2 linked regions of the Rhodothermus marinus genome follow. The protein of the gene in region 1 binds, or shares a complex with, the protein of each later gene. Links are inferred from orthologs where the notes say so. Each region holds a gene or a part of one and is shown on either strand. Other genes may lie near its edges. The genes, in order: tsaD and tsaE.

Evidence for each region.
Region 2: the proteins of tsaD (region 1) and tsaE are in contact, whole or in part, in a crystal structure (PDB 6N9A), measured with the Thermotoga maritima proteins. The link is inferred for Rhodothermus marinus from one-to-one orthologs. Residues at the interface, in WP_004082750.1 of Thermotoga maritima: Cys10, Asp11, Arg49, His50, Leu82, Gly84, Gly135, Gly136, Glu154, Thr155, Leu156, Asp157, Asp158, Ser159, Glu162, Asp165, Lys166, Arg169, Leu170, Tyr175, Lys213, Thr214, Leu217, Tyr218, Gln221, Arg222, Asn324; in WP_004082108.1 of Thermotoga maritima: Leu37, Gly38, Lys46, Lys57, Val59, Lys60, Ser61, Thr63, Phe64, Thr65, Leu66, Met67, Val69, Pro71, Tyr82, Arg83, Leu84, Asp86, Asp88, Phe89, Asp93, Ile128, Asp130, Glu131, Arg134.

The regions. Positions count from the first base shown.
Region 1 is NZ_AP019797.1:2,811,104-2,819,399, reverse strand. What follows is about bases 5,351-8,296. They hold tsaD (tRNA (adenosine(37)-N6)-threonylcarbamoyltransferase complex transferase subunit TsaD), read right to left. Parts: upstream 7,361-8,296; coding sequence 6,341-7,360; downstream 5,351-6,340. Other genes in these bases: GYH26_RS12210 (LytR C-terminal domain-containing protein), read left to right, coding at 8,053-8,296; GYH26_RS12215 (hypothetical protein), read left to right, coding at 7,518-8,021; pheA (chorismate mutase), read right to left, coding at 5,952-6,317; mltG (endolytic transglycosylase MltG), read right to left, coding at 5,351-5,955. Also shown: proS (proline--tRNA ligase), read right to left, coding at 91-1,581; GYH26_RS12240 (hypothetical protein), read left to right, coding at 1,808-3,211; GYH26_RS12235 (OmpP1/FadL family transporter), read left to right, coding at 3,339-4,937; more of mltG, read right to left, coding at 4,912-5,350.
Region 2 is NZ_AP019797.1:3,106,887-3,115,236, forward strand. What follows is about bases 1,685-4,684. They hold tsaE (tRNA (adenosine(37)-N6)-threonylcarbamoyltransferase complex ATPase subunit type 1 TsaE), read left to right. Parts: upstream 1,685-2,944; coding sequence 2,945-3,424; downstream 3,425-4,684. Other genes in these bases: GYH26_RS13560 (response regulator), read left to right, coding at 1,685-2,948; GYH26_RS13570 (NAD(P)-dependent oxidoreductase), read right to left, coding at 3,409-4,131; GYH26_RS13575 (M28 family metallopeptidase), read left to right, coding at 4,496-4,684. Outside these bases: GYH26_RS13550 (DUF433 domain-containing protein), read right to left, coding at 1-100; tRNA (guanosine(46)-N7)-methyltransferase TrmB, read right to left, coding at 314-1,258; more of GYH26_RS13560, read left to right, coding at 1,389-1,684; more of GYH26_RS13575, read left to right, coding at 4,685-6,151; lhgO (L-2-hydroxyglutarate oxidase), read right to left, coding at 6,155-7,354; GYH26_RS13585 (YfiT family bacillithiol transferase), read right to left, coding at 7,351-7,896; GYH26_RS13590 (MjaI family restriction endonuclease), read right to left, coding at 7,957-8,350. UniProt on the Escherichia coli protein: Required for the formation of a threonylcarbamoyl group on adenosine at position 37 (t(6)A37) in tRNAs that read codons beginning with adenine.

The sequences.
Region 1 (8,296 bases):
TGACAGTTACAGCAATCGTCGTAGCAATCAAGGCAGGCGGGTGGCGGATGGTTATGTTTGCTTGAAGTTATCGACGGCAGAGCCCCGATTTCAATAGGCCTTGGCAAAAACCACGCGCTGTTTGGACGGCTTGCCGGTCAGCATGTCGCGGCCTTCCTCGCGCGTGCCGAGCGCTTCGGCATCGCGATCGAGCGGGATGCAGCGAATGGTCGCCCTGGTTTCTTCCTTGATGCGCGCTTCGGTTTCCGGCGTGCCGTCCCAGTGGGCCAGGATGAAGCCGCCCTTTTCTTCCAGCACCTCCTTGAATTCCTCGTAGGTGTCGACGCGCGTGGTCATCTCGTCGCGGAAGGCGCGGGCCCGCGCCAGCAGGTTCTGCTGGATGTCTTCGAGCAGCGTGCGCACGCGCTCGGCCAGGCCCTCCTGTGGCACCGTCTCCTTGGTGCGTGTGTCGCGGCGGGCCAGTTCGACCGTGCCCTGCTCGACGTCGCGGGGACCGATGGCCACGCGCACCGGGACGCCCTGCACCTCGTATTCGTTGAACTTCCAGCCGGGCCGGTGCGTCTCGCGTGCGTCGAGCTTGACCGTGAAGCCGGCATCTTTCAGCTCGCGCTCGATGCGCCCGGCCTGCTCCAGTACGGCCGACTTTTCAACGTCGTTGCGGAAGATGGGGATGATCACCACCTGGGTGGGCGCCAGACGCGGCGGCAGGACCAGCCCCTGATCGTCCGAATGCGTCATGACCAGCGCCCCGATCAGGCGCGTCGAAACGCCCCACGAGGTGGCCCAGACGTATTCGAGTTCGTTGTTTTTGTTCTGAAACTTGCAGTCGAACGCTTTTGCGAAGTTCTGGCCCAGGAAGTGGCTGGTGCCGGCCTGCAGCGCCCGGCCGTCCTGCATGAGCGCCTCGATGCAATAAGTATCGACCGCACCGGCAAAGCGCTCGCTGGGCGTCTTGACGCCCTGAATGACCGGCATGGCCATGTACTCTTCGGCGAACGTCGTGTAGATGTCCAGAATGCGCAGCGCCTCCTCGATGGCCTCCTCCCGGGTGGCGTGGGCCGTGTGACCTTCCTGCCAGAGGAATTCCATGGTGCGCAGGAACAGCCGCGTGCGCATTTCCCAGCGCACCACGTTCGCCCACTGGTTGATCAGGATGGGCAGGTCGCGCCACGACTGAATCCAGCGGCTGAACGCGTCCCAGATGATCGTCTCGCTGGTGGGACGGACGATCAGGTTTTCTTCGAGCTTCGATTCCGGATCGGGAATGAGCTGACCCTGTTCGTCGATCTTCAGCCGGGAGTGCGTCACCACGGCGCACTCCTTGGCGAAGCCTTCGACGTGCTCGGCCTCTTTCGCCAGAAACGATTGCGGGATGAACAGCGGGAAATAGGCGTTTTCGTGGCCGGTTTCTTTGAACATGCGGTCGAGTACGGCCCGCATGTTCTCCCAGAGCGCATAGCCGTTGGGAAGGATGATCATGCAGCCCCGCACGGGCGAGTAGTCGGCCAGCTTGGCCGCCCGCACGACATCGACGTACCACTGGGCGTAGTCGACCGAGCGCGGTGTGATGACGTCAGCCATACTGTACAGCGGTTGAAAGCAAAACAGGACACGACAAACCGTCGGCGGCTCTCTAACGCTTCAAGCGCCGCAAAAGTCGATTTCGGCCTGCAATTTGGTTCTTTTTTTATCAGGAAAGCGTCCGCGAATATAGGGGCGCGGGTGCTTGCAGGCAAGCCGCCAAACCTTTTGCAATGCCCCGACGTTAACACCGTGAACACCCCGTTAACCAGACCGGGCCCGAGCCATGAACCGCCTGCTGCAACGCCTTCACACAACGGAACCGGCCCGCGGTAGTTTCTGGAGCCTGCTGCTGGCCGGCCTGCTTCTGCTGGGACTGACGGGCTGCTACACGCAGCTGGCGGCCACCGAGCGGGTCTATTACGAGGAAGAAGAAGCCTACGAACGGCAGCCGGATCGGGTCATCGTCGAACGCTACGACGACGACAGCACGGTCATCAAGGAGTACTACTACTACGACCGTTCGCCGTATTACTACCGCCGCTATTTTGCCCGCTTCTACGGCGATCCGTTCTTCTACTACGACTGCTTCGATCCGTTTTACTACGATCCGTTCTACTGTGACCCCTTCTACTACGGACCGTCGTTTCGCTTCCGGCTGAGCTTCTACTTCGGCGATCCGTTCTTCTACTGGCCGCCGGTTTACCACGGCCATTACTGGTTCTACGGATTCGGCTATTACTACTACAGCCCTTACTACTGGTGGGCGTACGCCCCGGGCTATCACTACCATTTCTATGCGCCCTATCGGGGACGCGTCGTCTGGAATTATGCGCCGCGGGGTTCGTCGCTGGGGCGTAGCGCCTGGATCGGTCGCAGCCCGCGCACCGTGGGGCGGAGCGGCTACGAGCGCGACGACATGCGCACGCGGTCGGTCGTCCGCACCACGCGGAGCACGGCGGTGACGCCGCGCAGTTCGTCGACCGGTGTGGAGCGGCGTACCACGCAGGAGGCAACGCAGACGCGTGCCCGCACGGTAACGCGCACGCGCGACACGCAGGTGCGCAGCTCCGAGCGGCCTCGTACGACGACCGGGCGCTCGACTGTGACGCGCGAGGCAACGCGCTCCGGTGAGCGGAGTCGTTCGACCGTGACGCGCGAAGCGTCGCGTTCCGGCGATCGCGGTGCGGCGGTGCGGCCTGAATCGCAGCGGCCCACGGTGACGCGCCAGCCGAGTACGCAGGGCACGACGCCGCGGACGGAGCGGGCCCCGGCCACGCGTTCGGGCGACCAGCCCGCCCGTTCCACGACGCGCACGCGGCCGCGTGGGGGCAACGACGACCGACAGGAGCTGCAGTACCGCCCGGAAGCGGGGCGCACCTACCGGGCGCCGGCCATCCAGACCTCGGCACCGGAGCGTTCGTCGACGGTGATTCGCCCGACGCCCCCTCCGCCGCAGGTGCGGACCTCGGCGCCGGAACGCTCCCGGACGACGGTGCGTGCGACGCCGCCTGCGCCGCAGATGCAGACCACGCCGCCGCGTTCCAGTGCTCCTGCGCCGCGGGTGCAGTCGGCACCGGCGCCGCGTCCGGCTCCGGCCGTCCGTTCCTCCGGAAGCCGTCCATCGAGCGGCAGCCGGGCGCCGGCCCGGAGCAGCGGTGGACGCGGTAGTTCCAGGGGCGGCCACTGATCGCCTGAATCGTATGGCGGAAGGCTTCTCGCAACCGAGCCCGCGTCAGGGCCGACCGGCGCGGGCTTTCGCATGGAGGCGGCGCAGCCGATCGGGTAACCTCTTTCACCAGGCATGAATGCGGACCATGAAGTACGCCGTTCGATCCCTTTCGAGTGGACTCTGCCTGCTGATGCTGCTGGTAATGCAGGCCCATGCGCAGACCGTGGATGACGCCTGGCGTTTTTCGCAGCGACTCCCGGGCGTCGGTGCACGCCTGACGGCCATGAGCGGCGCCAGCGCGGCCGGACTGGCCGACTATGGCGCGCTGTTCAGCAATCCGGCCGGGCTGGGCTACTACCGGGCCTCGGAAGTGTCCGGCGGATTGACCTGGCTGAATGCCCGTGATGCGGCCACCTACCATGTGCCCGGCAATCGCTTCGACTGGGAAAGCGAGCTACGCGCCACCAACCTGGATCACCTGGTGGCCGTCTACAAGGTGCCCACCGTGCGCGGGTCGCTCGTACTGGGTATGGCCTACGCCCGCGTGGCCGACTTCACCCGCCGCCTCTACTTCCAGGGCGACAACGACGCCAACTCGATCACCGACTCCTACCTTCCGTATCCGGACGAATACACGGTGACTTCGGACGGCGCGCTTCAGTTCAACAGCGACATTCCCTTCATCGCCTATCAGGCCGGGGCGATCGAATTTCTGCCTTCGGAATATGAAGCCGGACGCTATCCATTCTATCAGGCCGTGGCGCCCGGAACCACCATTCGGCAGACCGGCGAAGTGACCGAAGAGGGCGGGTTGCATGAGCTGAGCTTCGGCGGAGCCATCGAAGCAGCCCCCGACCTGTTTCTGGGGCTTTCGGTCGGGATCGTCACCGGCTCCTATCGCTTCGAGCGCCAGTACGAGGAGGACGATTTCCGCAACGAGAACACGCCGGACCTGTATGCCGTAGCGGTCGAAGGGGGATTTCTGTACGGATTTGACTACCTGCTTGCGCAGGATTATTTCGAGTCGGACCTGCAGGGCTTCAGCGTGCGGGCAGGGCTGTCGGCGCGGCTCTCGCCGAGCTGGCGGCTGGGTGTCGGCGTGGAAACGCCGGTCTTTTTCTCCGTGCAGGAAGACTACGGTACCGAACTGGAGACCTTCTTCGACGAAGGCGGCTCGCTTCGGTATGGCGGCCAGCCCGGCGATGCCGGCACGGGCTCATTCGACTACGAAATCCGCACGCCCTGGCGGCTTAGGGCGGGCGTTGCCTACCAGACCCGGCAACTCCACGTGGGACTGGACCTGGAGCTGGTCGACTGGTCGCAGATGCGCTTCGATGCGTCCACCAACCGCAGCTTCATCCAGGACCTGAACCGCCAGGTGCGGGACACGATGGAGCCGGTGGTCAATACCCGGCTGGGACTGGCCTACCAGATGGGCGGTACCACGCTCTACGGTGGTGTGGCCGTTTTTCCGGATCCCCATAAATCGGAAATCCGGGAGGCGGAGGCCGATCGCCGACGCGTTTTCGGTTCGCTGGGCGTTTCCATTCAACTGGCCGAGTCGTTTCGGCTGAACATCGGCTGGGCGCAGGAGCAGTTCGACGACTACTATCAGCCCTACGGCGACGTGGAGCGGCCGCCCTATGTGCGCGAAGAGGTGCGGCGGAATCGATTCGTGATCGGACTGACCTACACGTTCCAGCCGCCGCGTGCCCGGGCTACCCGTCCGCCCCGCCGTCGGTAGTGTCGCGGGCCTGGCGTCGGCGCTGTTCCATGAGGCGGCGGTAGCGGTTGGCCGCGCGCACGTGCTCCCGGAAGGTGCGGCTGAAGACGTGTCCGCCTTCGCCATCGGCCACGAAGTACAGGTAGTCGTGCCGTTCGGCATGCAGCACGGCGTCGATGGCGTCGGGGGAAGGATTGGTGATCGGGCCGGGTGGCAGGCCGCGAAAGCGATACGTGTTGTAGGGATGGTCGATCTGGTAGTCGGCAAAGAGCAGGCGGCGCTTCTGGCCTTCCAGTTGAAGAACGGCGTACTGTACGGTCGGGTCGGCCTGCAGCGGCATGCCCCGGCGCAGGCGGTTCAGGTAGACCCCCGCAATGCGGGGACGCTCTTCCGGTCCGGCTTCCCATTCGACGATGGAGGCCAGCGTGACGACTTCGTCGATGGACAGCCCCAGGCTGTCGGCGCGGGCGCGCCGTTCGGGTGTGAAGAAGTCGAGGAAGTGCTGATGTACGCGCCGGATCACCGTGCGTGGGTCGGTGAGCCAGTAGAAGAAGTAGGTGTCGGGCAGCAGGCGCCCGAAGAGGTGCAGCGTGTCGGTTCCCAGTTCGGCGGCCAGGCTGCTGTCGCGCAGCGCGGCCAGCAGGGAGTCGGGCACGCAGGCGAGCGTCCGGCAGACGACGGCCGCCACCACCTCGGCCCGTGAGCCCGGCGGGATGGTCACCCGGACGGGCGTCTGCAGGCCCCGGCGCAGGACACTGAGTAGGTGGTAGTTGGACGCGCCGGCCTCGAACGTGTAGTAGCCCGCTTTGATCTGGCGGTGCCATCCGGTCAGGCGGGCCAGCCAGACGAACGAGGCGCGATGGCGCAGGATGCCCGCCGCCTGCAGCGAATCCACCACCTGCTCGAAGCTCGCCGCCCGGGGGATCTTCACGCCGCGCGTGCCTTCGAACGGCGGGGTGTTGGGCGCCAGCGCGATCCAGACCAATCCACCGGCCAGCAGCAACAGGACCAGTACGGCTCCAGCAATCCAGCGCTTCATTCAGCTTCCGGGGGGAGATCCTGGTATTTCTGGCGTTCCAGCGCGCGCGTTTCGTCGATCACGCGCTCGAACAGACGGCGGACGGCTTCGTTGGAGAGCGGCCCTTCGTTGGCCGCCAGCACGTTGCGCAGCACCTCCTCTTCGCGCTCGGGCACGTAGACGGGCAGGCCCAGCTTCTTCTTGATGTAGCCGATGATGTTGGCGCAGCGGGCGCGTTCGTTGAGCAGGCGTAGGATCGCCCGGTCGATCTCGTCGATGCGACGACGCCAGGGGATCATGTCCGCCTCGGTGGGCGACTCCGGCAGCTCCGGACGGTGGTTCTGGGCGTGGTCGATGGCGCTGTGGAGCTGTTCGAGCGACATAGGCGATCGAAAGAAACCAGGTTTCAGACGGTCAGCGCCGGGACGGCCGCCAGCGTCAGCGGGCTTTCGAGCCCGGCGCATGCCTTGAAGTAACCGGTGATGGCGATCATGGCCGCGTTGTCCATGCAGTAGGCCAGCGGTGGAATATACAACCGGACGTCCAGCTCCTCGGCCAGCGCCTGGGCGGCAGCACGCAACGCCGAGTTGGCCGAGACGCCGCCCACGATGGCCACGTGCCGGAGACCGGTATCCTGAATGGCCCGCCGCAGGGCGTCGATCAATACATCGACAACGGCCTGCTGAAACGCGGCGCAGAGATCGGCGCGATGCTGCGCGAGCAGACGGGCCCGCTCGGCCTCCGGGAACTGATCGAGGTAGTAGCGCACGGCCGTTTTCAGACCACTGAACGAGAAGTCGTAGCCTTCCAGGCGCGGGCGTGGGAAGGCCACAAAGTTCGGATCGCCCTGGCGGGCCAACCGGTCGATTTCCGGTCCACCCGGATAGCCCAGTCCCAGCAGGCGGGCGACCTTGTCGAAGGCCTCGCCGGCCGCGTCGTCGCGCGTGCGTCCCAGCAGGGTGTGGCGGAAGCCTTCATCGACGCGCATGAGCTGGGTGTGCCCGCCGGAGACGATCAGGCACAGGTAGGGAAACGGCGGCGAAGGCGGCTCGATGAAGACCGAGTAGATGTGGCCTTCCAGGTGGTTGACCCCGATGAGCGGACGCCCCAGTCCCAGCGCAAAGGCTTTGGCAAAGCTCAGGCCCACCAGCAGCGAGCCGACCAGTCCCGGGCCATAGGTGACGGCGATGGCGTCCAGGTCGCGGGGCGTCAGGCCGGCTTCCTGCAGCGCCTGGCGCACGACCGGAACGATGCGTCGCTGGTGGTCACGCGAGGCCAGTTCGGGCACTACGCCGCCGTAGCGCAGGTGCGTGCGCTGCTGGGAAGCAACCACGTTCGAGCGCAGCTTACCCTTGACGACCACGGCCGCGGCCGTGTCGTCGCACGACGTTTCGATGCCGAGAATGACGCGAGCCTGCGTGATCACGGATCGATCGGCTACAAACACGTTCAGGGCTGAAAGGCATGCAACAGCGCGCGAAAGGTTTCCATCCGGGCAACAATTGACCGTAAACACCGTTCTTGACAATGACGGCCGGATCATGTACACTATAAGCACGACGCTCCTAACCGCAGAAAAAGCCATGCGTAAGACCTTCCTGCTGATCGGCCTGGTGGTGCTGCTGGGCGTGACCGCCCCGGCGCAGGCGCAGCTTCGCGCCGATGTTTCTTCGGCCGTGCAGCGCGCGCCGATACGGCTTTACAATCCGGGCACCGGCTTTTCGCTGAGCGATCTGTTCAGCCCGGAGCATTTCCGCATGCAGCACTCCTACGAGATGAGCATGGGCACCATCGGCGGCTACAGCTACTCGCTGGGCGTCTACACGAACTCGATGCTCTGGCAGTTCAGCGACAAGCTGGCGGCGCGGGTAGATATTGGCGTGGCGCATTCGCCATTTGGTGGTAGTCTGGGCCTGAACCGACGCCCGCAGATCTTCCTGCGCAATGCCGAAATTGCCTACCGGCCGCGCGAGAACATGCTGTTCCAGTTCACCGTGCGGCAGAGTCCGTACGGCTACTTCATGGCGCCGTATGGCTATTATCCGTTTCGGAGTTCAGAGCGGGCCCTGTTCTGGAACGACCACTGAGGGCGACGCGCGCACCTGCTGACCGTGCGCTATGACGAAAAAGACGAGGCGCGGGGAAAAGAGGCGTTCCAGAAGGCTCGAAAATCTGCTGCTCATTCTTCTGGTCGGGAGCGTCGGGGTGCTGCTGTACGCGCTGGGCGTGCGCCTGCTGGCGCCACGTGTCGATCCGGTCCGGGAAGCCAATCCGGCCCATCTGGTGGGCGACATCATCCAGCTCGAGGTGCGCAACGGGTGCGGGGTGGACGGTGTAGCGGCGCGCACGACGCGCTATCTGC
Region 2 (8,350 bases), 300 kb from region 1 along the record:
GAATATATTCCACCGGCAGCCGCGTCCCCCGAATAACCGGCTTTCCTGCCATTACTTTTGGATCGACAACAATACGCTGCAGCAATTGCGCTTCTTTCATGAGGCGTCACAGTTTGCATGCCCATTCTTCCCGGCGATACACCGGGCTACCGGTAGCGTTACTACAGGTTCCATGAGCCTTACCCCAAACGCGTTCGAGATGCAGATGCAGCAGCAAAGGTACGAGCGCGCTCGTGGTCAGGCGCAAGGCACCAACAGGGACGCCACTTCGCTTACGCTCCGTAGCGCACTACAAGCAGGTGCGCACTTAATTTCAGAAAAACGCTTCGGCCAGACGCATGCCCTGCGCTTCCAGCCATTCGGTCAGGCACCGGATCGCCTCGCGCGTGCCTCGCGTCGAGAGCGGAAGGCCGAACGGAAGCACGCGCACGAGCACCTTTCCATCCTTCGGACGCGCTTCGACCAGCACTTCCTGCGTCAGGTCCTCCTCTTCAATTCGCACCAGAAACAGCAACCCGGTGCCGTCAAGCGTCCGGTAGGCTTCGAGCACGATCACGTGACCGCCTCGGAAAGCGTGGACCAGTTTCTCGAAGCGTTCCAGTTCGGGGAGCGTCCCTTCCAGCAGTGCGTGGTGCATGACGTCGTAGCGTTCGATGGACGGAGGAAACGGATCGGAAGCCTCGGCCTGCTTCGTAAAGACGGCGTGGTAAATGGGTTTCTGCTGGGCCTGCCACTTACGCGCGTACTTGGTCTGGCGCGTCTCCGGCGGCGGCTCGGTCACTTCGATCCGATACAGCCCGGTCTTTTCGGCCTCTTCCAGCGCGAAAGAAAAATACGGCGCGTCGTCGGTGGTCAGCCGAAGCGCCCCGCCGTCGGCCAGTCGGGTGGAAAGTAGCTCGAAAAACGGCGCCTGCAACAGCCGCCGCTCCTGGTGGCGCTTTTTGGGCCAGGGATCCGGGAAGTTCACGTACACCAGCGACAGGCTGCGCTGCGGCAACACGTTACGCACCAGAAAGCGGGCCTGGCCCAGATAGAGCCGCACGTTGGTCAGACCGGCCCGGCGCACCCGCCCGAACGCCCGCCGCATCGAGCCCGGCGAAATCTCCACGCCCAGCACGTTCCAGTCCGGGTGACGCGCCGCCCAGTCCGTCAGAAAGCCGCCGTCGCCGAAGCCGATCTCCAGCATCAGCGGCGCCTCGCGGCCGAAGAGCTGCGCGGGCGGCGTCGGGAAGGTGAACTGTCCGGTACGCAATATCATGAGCAGGCCGTTCGTTCAAAACCCTGGCAAACCGGATCGCCTGTCCGGGGCGTACGTTATAGCCAGAAGCGGCGGGGGGTTTCCCTCATCCGCCGTTTTTTGCAGGGATTGAACCAAGCAGCGCATGCACATGCCGGGAAAACCACGCATTCTCTGGGCCGACGACGAGATCGAACTGCTTCGGCCGCACATTCTGTTTCTGGAAACGAAGGGCTATGAGGTGACCAGCGTCACGAACGGCGCCGACGCCGTCGAGCAGGTGCGCCGCCAGCACTTCGACGTGGTGCTGCTCGACGAGCAGATGCCGGGCATGGGTGGTCTGGAGACGCTCTCCGAAATCAAGGCGATCGCGCCGGAGCTGCCCGTGGTGCTCGTCACCAAGAGCGAAGAAGAGCATCTCATGGAAGAAGCGCTGGGCCGCCAGATCAGCGACTACCTGACCAAACCCGTCAACCCGAGCCAGATCCTGCTCACCTGCAAGCGCCTGCTCGAACAACCCCGCATCCGAAGCGAAAAAGTCTCGCAGGAATACCTGCAGGCCTTTGCCCGCATTGCGGCTGCGTTGCAGGGGCCGCTCTCGCCCGATGAATGGGTGGACCTGTACCGCCGGCTCACCCGCTTCGATCTGGAGCTGGAAGGCGACGAAGGCGCCCGCCAGATTCTGGAAGACCAGTTCCGCGAGGCCAACCGGGTCTTCGGACGTTACATCGAGGACGTATACCCCGACTGGCTGGCGTCGCAACCCGACAAAGACCGGCCCGTACTCTCGCACGAGGTGCTGCCCCGCTTCGTGCTGCCGGCACTCGACGAAGGACGGCCCGTGCTGTTTTTCGTCATCGACTGCATGCGCTTCGACCAGTGGCTGGAGTTCGAACGACTGCTGGCGCCGCTGTTCGACCTGGAGCTGCACTTCCACTTTTCGCTGCTGCCCACAGCCACGCCGTACGCCCGCAACGCAATCTTCAGCGGGCTGCTGCCGCGTGATCTGGCCCGGCGTTACCCGGACGCCTGGTCCGAGGCCGAAGAAGGCGAAAGCAGCCGCAACCGCAACGAAGAGACGTTCCTGCACGACTTCTTCGAGCGGCGCCGCCTGCGCGCGCGCATCCGCTACGAAAAGCTCATCGGCGCCGCCGACGGCCGCGCCTTCGCCCGCCAGGTGAACGACTTCCTGCAGCACGACCTGAGCGCCATCGTCGTGAACTTCGTCGACATTCTGGCGCACAGCCGCTCCGACTCGGACGTGCTTAAAGAGATTGCTCCGGACGAGCGCGCTTACCGGGCACTGACGCGCACCTGGTTCGAGCATTCCTGGCTCTACCAGGCTTTTCAGGAGCTGGCCCGCCAGCGCTGCACGATCATCCTGACGACCGACCACGGCGCCATCCGCTGCCTGCACCCCACGAAAGTACTGGGCGATCGCGAAACCTCGACGGCGCTCCGGTTCAAGTTCGGCCGCAACCTGCGTGGCGACGAGCGCCACGCCATCCTCGTGCGCGACCCGCTGCCCTTCGGTCTGCCGCGAAGCAGCGTGACGACCACCTACCTGCTCGCCAAAGAAGACTACTACTTCGTCTATCCGACGAATTACCACCACTACGTGAACCTGTACCGCGACACGTTCCAGCATGGCGGCGTGTCGCTGCAGGAGATGATCGTGCCGATCGTTACCCTGCGTCCCCGGACCTTATGAGCACCGCTGCACGGACCGATCTGTTGCCCTGCGAGACGGACAGCCCCGAGGCCACGCATGCGCTGGGGCGGCGCCTGGCCGAACACCTCCGGCCGGGCGACGTGGTGGCGCTCTATGGCGACCTGGGCGCGGGCAAAACGCAACTGGTCAAAGGGATCGCGGCGGGCCTGGGCATTCCCGACGTGGAGGTCAGCAGCCCCACGTTCACGCTCGTGCACGAGTACCGGGACGGACGGCTGCCGCTCTACCACTTCGACGCCTACCGCCTGCGCAACCTGGAAGAGTTCTTCGACCTGGGCTACGAGGAATACTTTTATGGCGACGGCGTGAGCGTCGTCGAATGGGCCGATCGCGTCGAGCCGTTGCTGCCCCCGCACGCGCTGCGCCTGCGGCTCGAACACCTGGGCGGCGATCGTCGCCGCATCACCTGGCACGAGGCGCCTCCTTCGCCCGACGGACGTCAGGCCCGGTTGTAAATGACCGGCATCTGCCCTTTCCAGCGGTTCCAGAGCGCCTCTTCGGTGAGCAGCCGGGCCATGAAGTGCGCCACGTTGATCCGGCTGGTGGCTCCGGCGTCGAGCAGTGCGCTGCGCGTGGGCGACGGATGCACCTCGTAGGCCGAGACGGCCGCCTCGTCCTGAAGGGCATCCGGACGCACGGCCACCCACTCGATGAATTCGTCCCGCGGACCGATGCGCGTGCGCAAAAACTCGGCGGCCGCCACGTTGTCCGCATGTGGCGGCAACAGGCCACGCAACAGTCGCTCCAGCAGCCGGTGCAGGAAAGGCAACGGTTCGTCCAGATCGCGATTGCGGTTGCCCGCCGTGTTCATCAGCGCGAAGCGGACCGGCCGGTCCGGTCGGTGTCGCCGGACGGCCCGACAGAGTCGCCGCACCGCGTCGGTCACCAGACGTCGCGGCGGTCCGAACATCCCCCGGAAGCTCACCCGATGGCCCAGGCACGAGGCCACCGCCCCCCACCCTTCCACGTAGGCGGCCAGCTCCGCATCGCTCAACTCCGAAATGCTTCCATAGATCAGCGAAAGGTTCGGCTGCGTGTCAAGCAGCTCCGAAAGCCTGTCAGGCGTGCGCACGATGGCCCGCACCCGCTCGCCCCGCTCCAACAATTGCTGCACCAGCAACCGCCCCGTGGCGCCGGTGGCTCCCACCATCAATACCGTCATGATCCCTCTGCTCCGCGCCCGCCTCGAGGGCCGACGCTCGTAAAATTGGAAAGAAAGGCCCCGGATCGACTTATGGACCTGCATCGGAAGCTTACCCCCTACCTTCGCGCAAGTTGCCGCACATTTCGAACTTTCTCGCCCCGCGACTTTCGCCTCCCCGAAAAGCGCGCGCTTTTGTACCTTAATAGCTCAAAGCGAACCTGTGAACAGACACGAAGCGACGGGCCTTTTAGCAAACGCCACTGCGACTGCGCCTTGTGGCTTACTACAAACGTGCTTGTAGTTCGCTAAGAAGCGTAAACGAAGGGCCCTCAGCGGTCCCCGCGGAACACGCGCGCAATCTCAAACCGAACCGAAAAGAACCATGACGACACGCCTGTTTGTCGCCTGTTTGCTGCCTGTGCTTGTGTGGACGGGTTGCCGGCGGAAAGATTCCACCGAAGCGGCCCGCCGGGCCATCACGCCGGAATTGCTGGCCGAGCACATCCAGGTGCTGGCCTCCGATGAGTTTCTGGGCCGGGCACCTGCCTCACCGGGCGAAGAAAAGACGGTCAACTATCTGATCGAGCAATTTCAGGCGCTGGGGCTCCGTCCGGGCAACGGCGACAGCTATACCCAGGAAGTGCCGCTGGCCGAGATCACGGCCGATCCGGCCTCGGCCCGACTGGAAGTGCAGGGACGCCGGGGCCGCCTGCGCTTCCGCTACGGCGACGAGGCCATGTTCTGGACCAAACGGCTGGTGCCGGAGGTGTCGGTGACCGGAAGCGAGGTGGTCTTCGTGGGCTACGGCATCGTGGCGCCCGAGTACGACTGGAACGACTATGCGGGCGTGGACGTGCGCGGCAAGACCGTGGTGATCCTGGTGAACGACCCCGGCTACGCGACGGGCGACTCGACGCTGTTCACCGGCCGGGCCATGACCTATTACGGCCGCTGGACCTACAAATTCGAGGAAGCCGCCCGCCAGGGTGCCGCAGCCGCACTCATCATCCACGAGACCGGTCCGGCCGGCTACCCGTGGGCCGTGGTACAGGGCTCCTGGTCCGGTCCTCAGTTCACGCTGGTGAACGAACAGCAGAACATGGACCGGTGCGCCATCGAGGGCTGGCTGACCTATGAGTCGGCCCGTCGGCTGTTCGAGCTGGCCGGCCGGGATCTGGAGCAGCTCAAGGCGGCGGCCGCCCGGCCGGGCTTCCGGGCCGTGCCGCTGGGCCTGCGCCTGTCGGCCACGCTGCGCAATACGACCCGCGAGGTGCGCTCGCGCAACGTGCTGGCGCTCCTGCCGGGCCGGGAGCGTCCCGACGAGGTGGTGATCTACACGGCCCACTGGGACCATCTGGGCGTCGATCCATCGCTGCCCGGCGACAGCATCTACAACGGCGCGCTCGACAACGCCACGGGCACGGCCGGCCTGCTGGCGCTGGCGCGGGCCTTCACGGCGCTGCCCGAGCCGCCCGCCCGTTCCGTGCTGTTCCTGGCCGTCACCGCCGAAGAGCAGGGCCTGCTGGGCTCGGCCTACTATGCCACGCACCCGGTCTTCCCGCCCGAAAAGACCGTAGCCGTGCTGAACATGGACGGCCTGAACGTGCTGGGTCCCATGCGCGACGTGACGGTCATCGGCTACGGCATGTCGGAGCTGGACGACTACGCGGCGGCCGCCGCCGAGGCTCAGGGACGTTACCTGCGGCCCGATCCCGAACCGGAAAAAGGCTACTATTACCGCTCGGACCACTTCAGCTTTGCCCGGGTAGGCATCCCGGCGCTGTACCTGGACGCCGGCATTGACCACGTGGAGCACGGACCGGACTGGACGCTGGCCCGCCGCGCCGAGTACGTCGAGCGGCATTACCACAAGCCCTCCGACGAGTACGATCCGGCCTGGGACCTGCGCGGTGCGGTGGACGACCTGCGGCTGCTGTTCGACATCGGCTACCGGCTGGCCAACAGCACCGACTTCCCGAACTGGCGCGAAGGCACACCCTTCCGCGCCCTGCGCGAGCAACAACGCGCCGGAAGCTGATCCTCAATCGAAACGCGCCTGGACGCGTTCGGCGACCAGCGCGCCGATCCGAAACGACGAGGTGGCGGCCGGCGAGGGGGCGTTGACCACGTGTACCATGCGCGGCGACTCCAGCACGAGGAAGTCATCCACCAGCCGTCCTTCGGGATCGACGGCCTGCGCCCGCACCCCGGACGGCGCCGGGAGGAAGTCTTCCGGCGTCACCTCGGGGATGAGCCGCCGGGCCTGGCGCAAATAGTATCGCTTGCTCAGCGACTGCAGCAACTCCTGCACGCCCTTGCGCCAGTGGCGACGGGCCAGTTGCCAGAAACCCCGGTAGCCGAGCATTTCGAATAGCTCGGACGGGCGCACGTCGGTCAGCCGGTAGCCCTCGCGGGCAAAGGCCAGCACGGCGCTGGGACCGCACTCGACGCGGCCGTCGATCATGCGCGTGAAGTGCACGCCCAGAAACGGATAGGCCGGATCGGGCACCGGATAAATCAGATTGCGGCACAGATGCCGCCGCTCGGGGCGGAGTTCGTAGTACTCGCCCCGGAACGGCAAAATGCGGACGCCGGGCTCCAGGCCGTCCATGCGGGCAATCCGATCGGCGTAGAGTCCGGCGCAACCCACGGCCACGTCGGCCCGGAAAGCACCGGCCGGCGTTTCGAGCACCACGCCCCGGCCGTCCGGCACGATGCGCGTGACGGGCGCCCCGAGCACCACACGGTGGCCGGCCGCCTCCAGCTTTGCGCGAAGCCGCTCGGCCACCGCCCGGTAGCTGACGATGCCCGCCTCTGGCACGTGGATGGCCGCTACGCCGTGCGCGTGCGGCTCCAGCTCCCGGAGCCGCTCGGGACCGATCAGCGTGCACGCCACGCCGTTCTGCTGCCCGCGCTCGTAAAGCGTCTGCAGGCGCGGCCGCTCGGCCTCCTCGACGGCCACGATCACCTTGCCACAGAGTTCGCAGGGAATGCCTTCCGCCTCACAGAATCGGATCAGTTCCCACTTTCCCTCCCGACAGCAGGTGGCCTTGAGCGATCCGGGACGATAGTACAGACCGGAATGGATCACGCCGGAGTTGCGTCCCGTCTGGTGCGCCGCCACCCGGTTTTCTTTTTCCAGCACGGTGATCGTGGCCCCCGGCATGCGCTCCATGAGCCGGTAGGCCGTGGCCAGTCCGACGATGCCGCCGCCGATGATCGCAATGGCCGGCTGCTTCATGAGCCCGTCGGTTGCGATTCGGCCTGCACCCGGACCAGCGACAGGTGGGCCACATGGTGGCGGCCGTGCCAGGCGTAGAGCGCCAGTGCCTGATCCAGCGTCAGGGGCCCGTGTTCCGGATGGCGGAACGTCCGCTGGAAGTCCTCCGGCTTCAGACTTCGAAGCAGGGCCACCCAGCGGGCGTGCAACCCTTCCAGCAGGGCGATCGAGGCCGAGACCGGCGCCGAGCGGGCGTCGGGGAGTTCGGCCCAGCGCTGCTGGTCGTAGGTTTTGATCAGCGGCGCCTCTTCGGTCAGCGCCAGCCGGAAGCGCACGTAGCCGTTCAGGTGGCTATCGGCCAGGTGGTGCACCACCTGGCGGGCCGTCCAGCCGCCCGGCCGGTAGGAGCGATCCAGCTGCTCTTCGGTGAGCTGCGCCACGGCCTGCCGCACCTGCACGGGGAGTTCGGCCAGCTGCGCGATCAGCCCTTCCCGCTGCTCCGTGGTCAGCGGCTTTTCAGGCCATTGAAACGGCCCGATCGGATAGCGTAGCGGATCAGCCATGACAGGTTTTTTCAGAAGTAGCAGCAGAGAGACTCGAATTCACATATTACTCCAAGTAATTCAAGACTTTAAGGCTTTTAATCTTTGAATTTCTTCTTCAATCTTTCCAATAATATCAGGGTTGTAGATTTCTTTTCGACCATCTCTTTTTATTGAGAATATGATAAAAACTTTTCCTCCGTATTTCTTCTCAAAGTCAACATGAGTCCTACTAAGCCAATCTTTCCATTTATATAACTCAGGAGTCTGCTCATAAGTGATAGGCTTGATTTGCAATCCTATATACTTATCATTAACTTTAATATAAAAGTCCACATTATACAGTCTATCCCACTCGTCAGGAGCTGGTTCAATTTTGACACTCAATCTATGCTGCAATTCTTCATAAACAGTGCGTTTTTCTGTAATATACCCGTCATAAGTGCGATTAATTACAAGATTATAAATATATTGA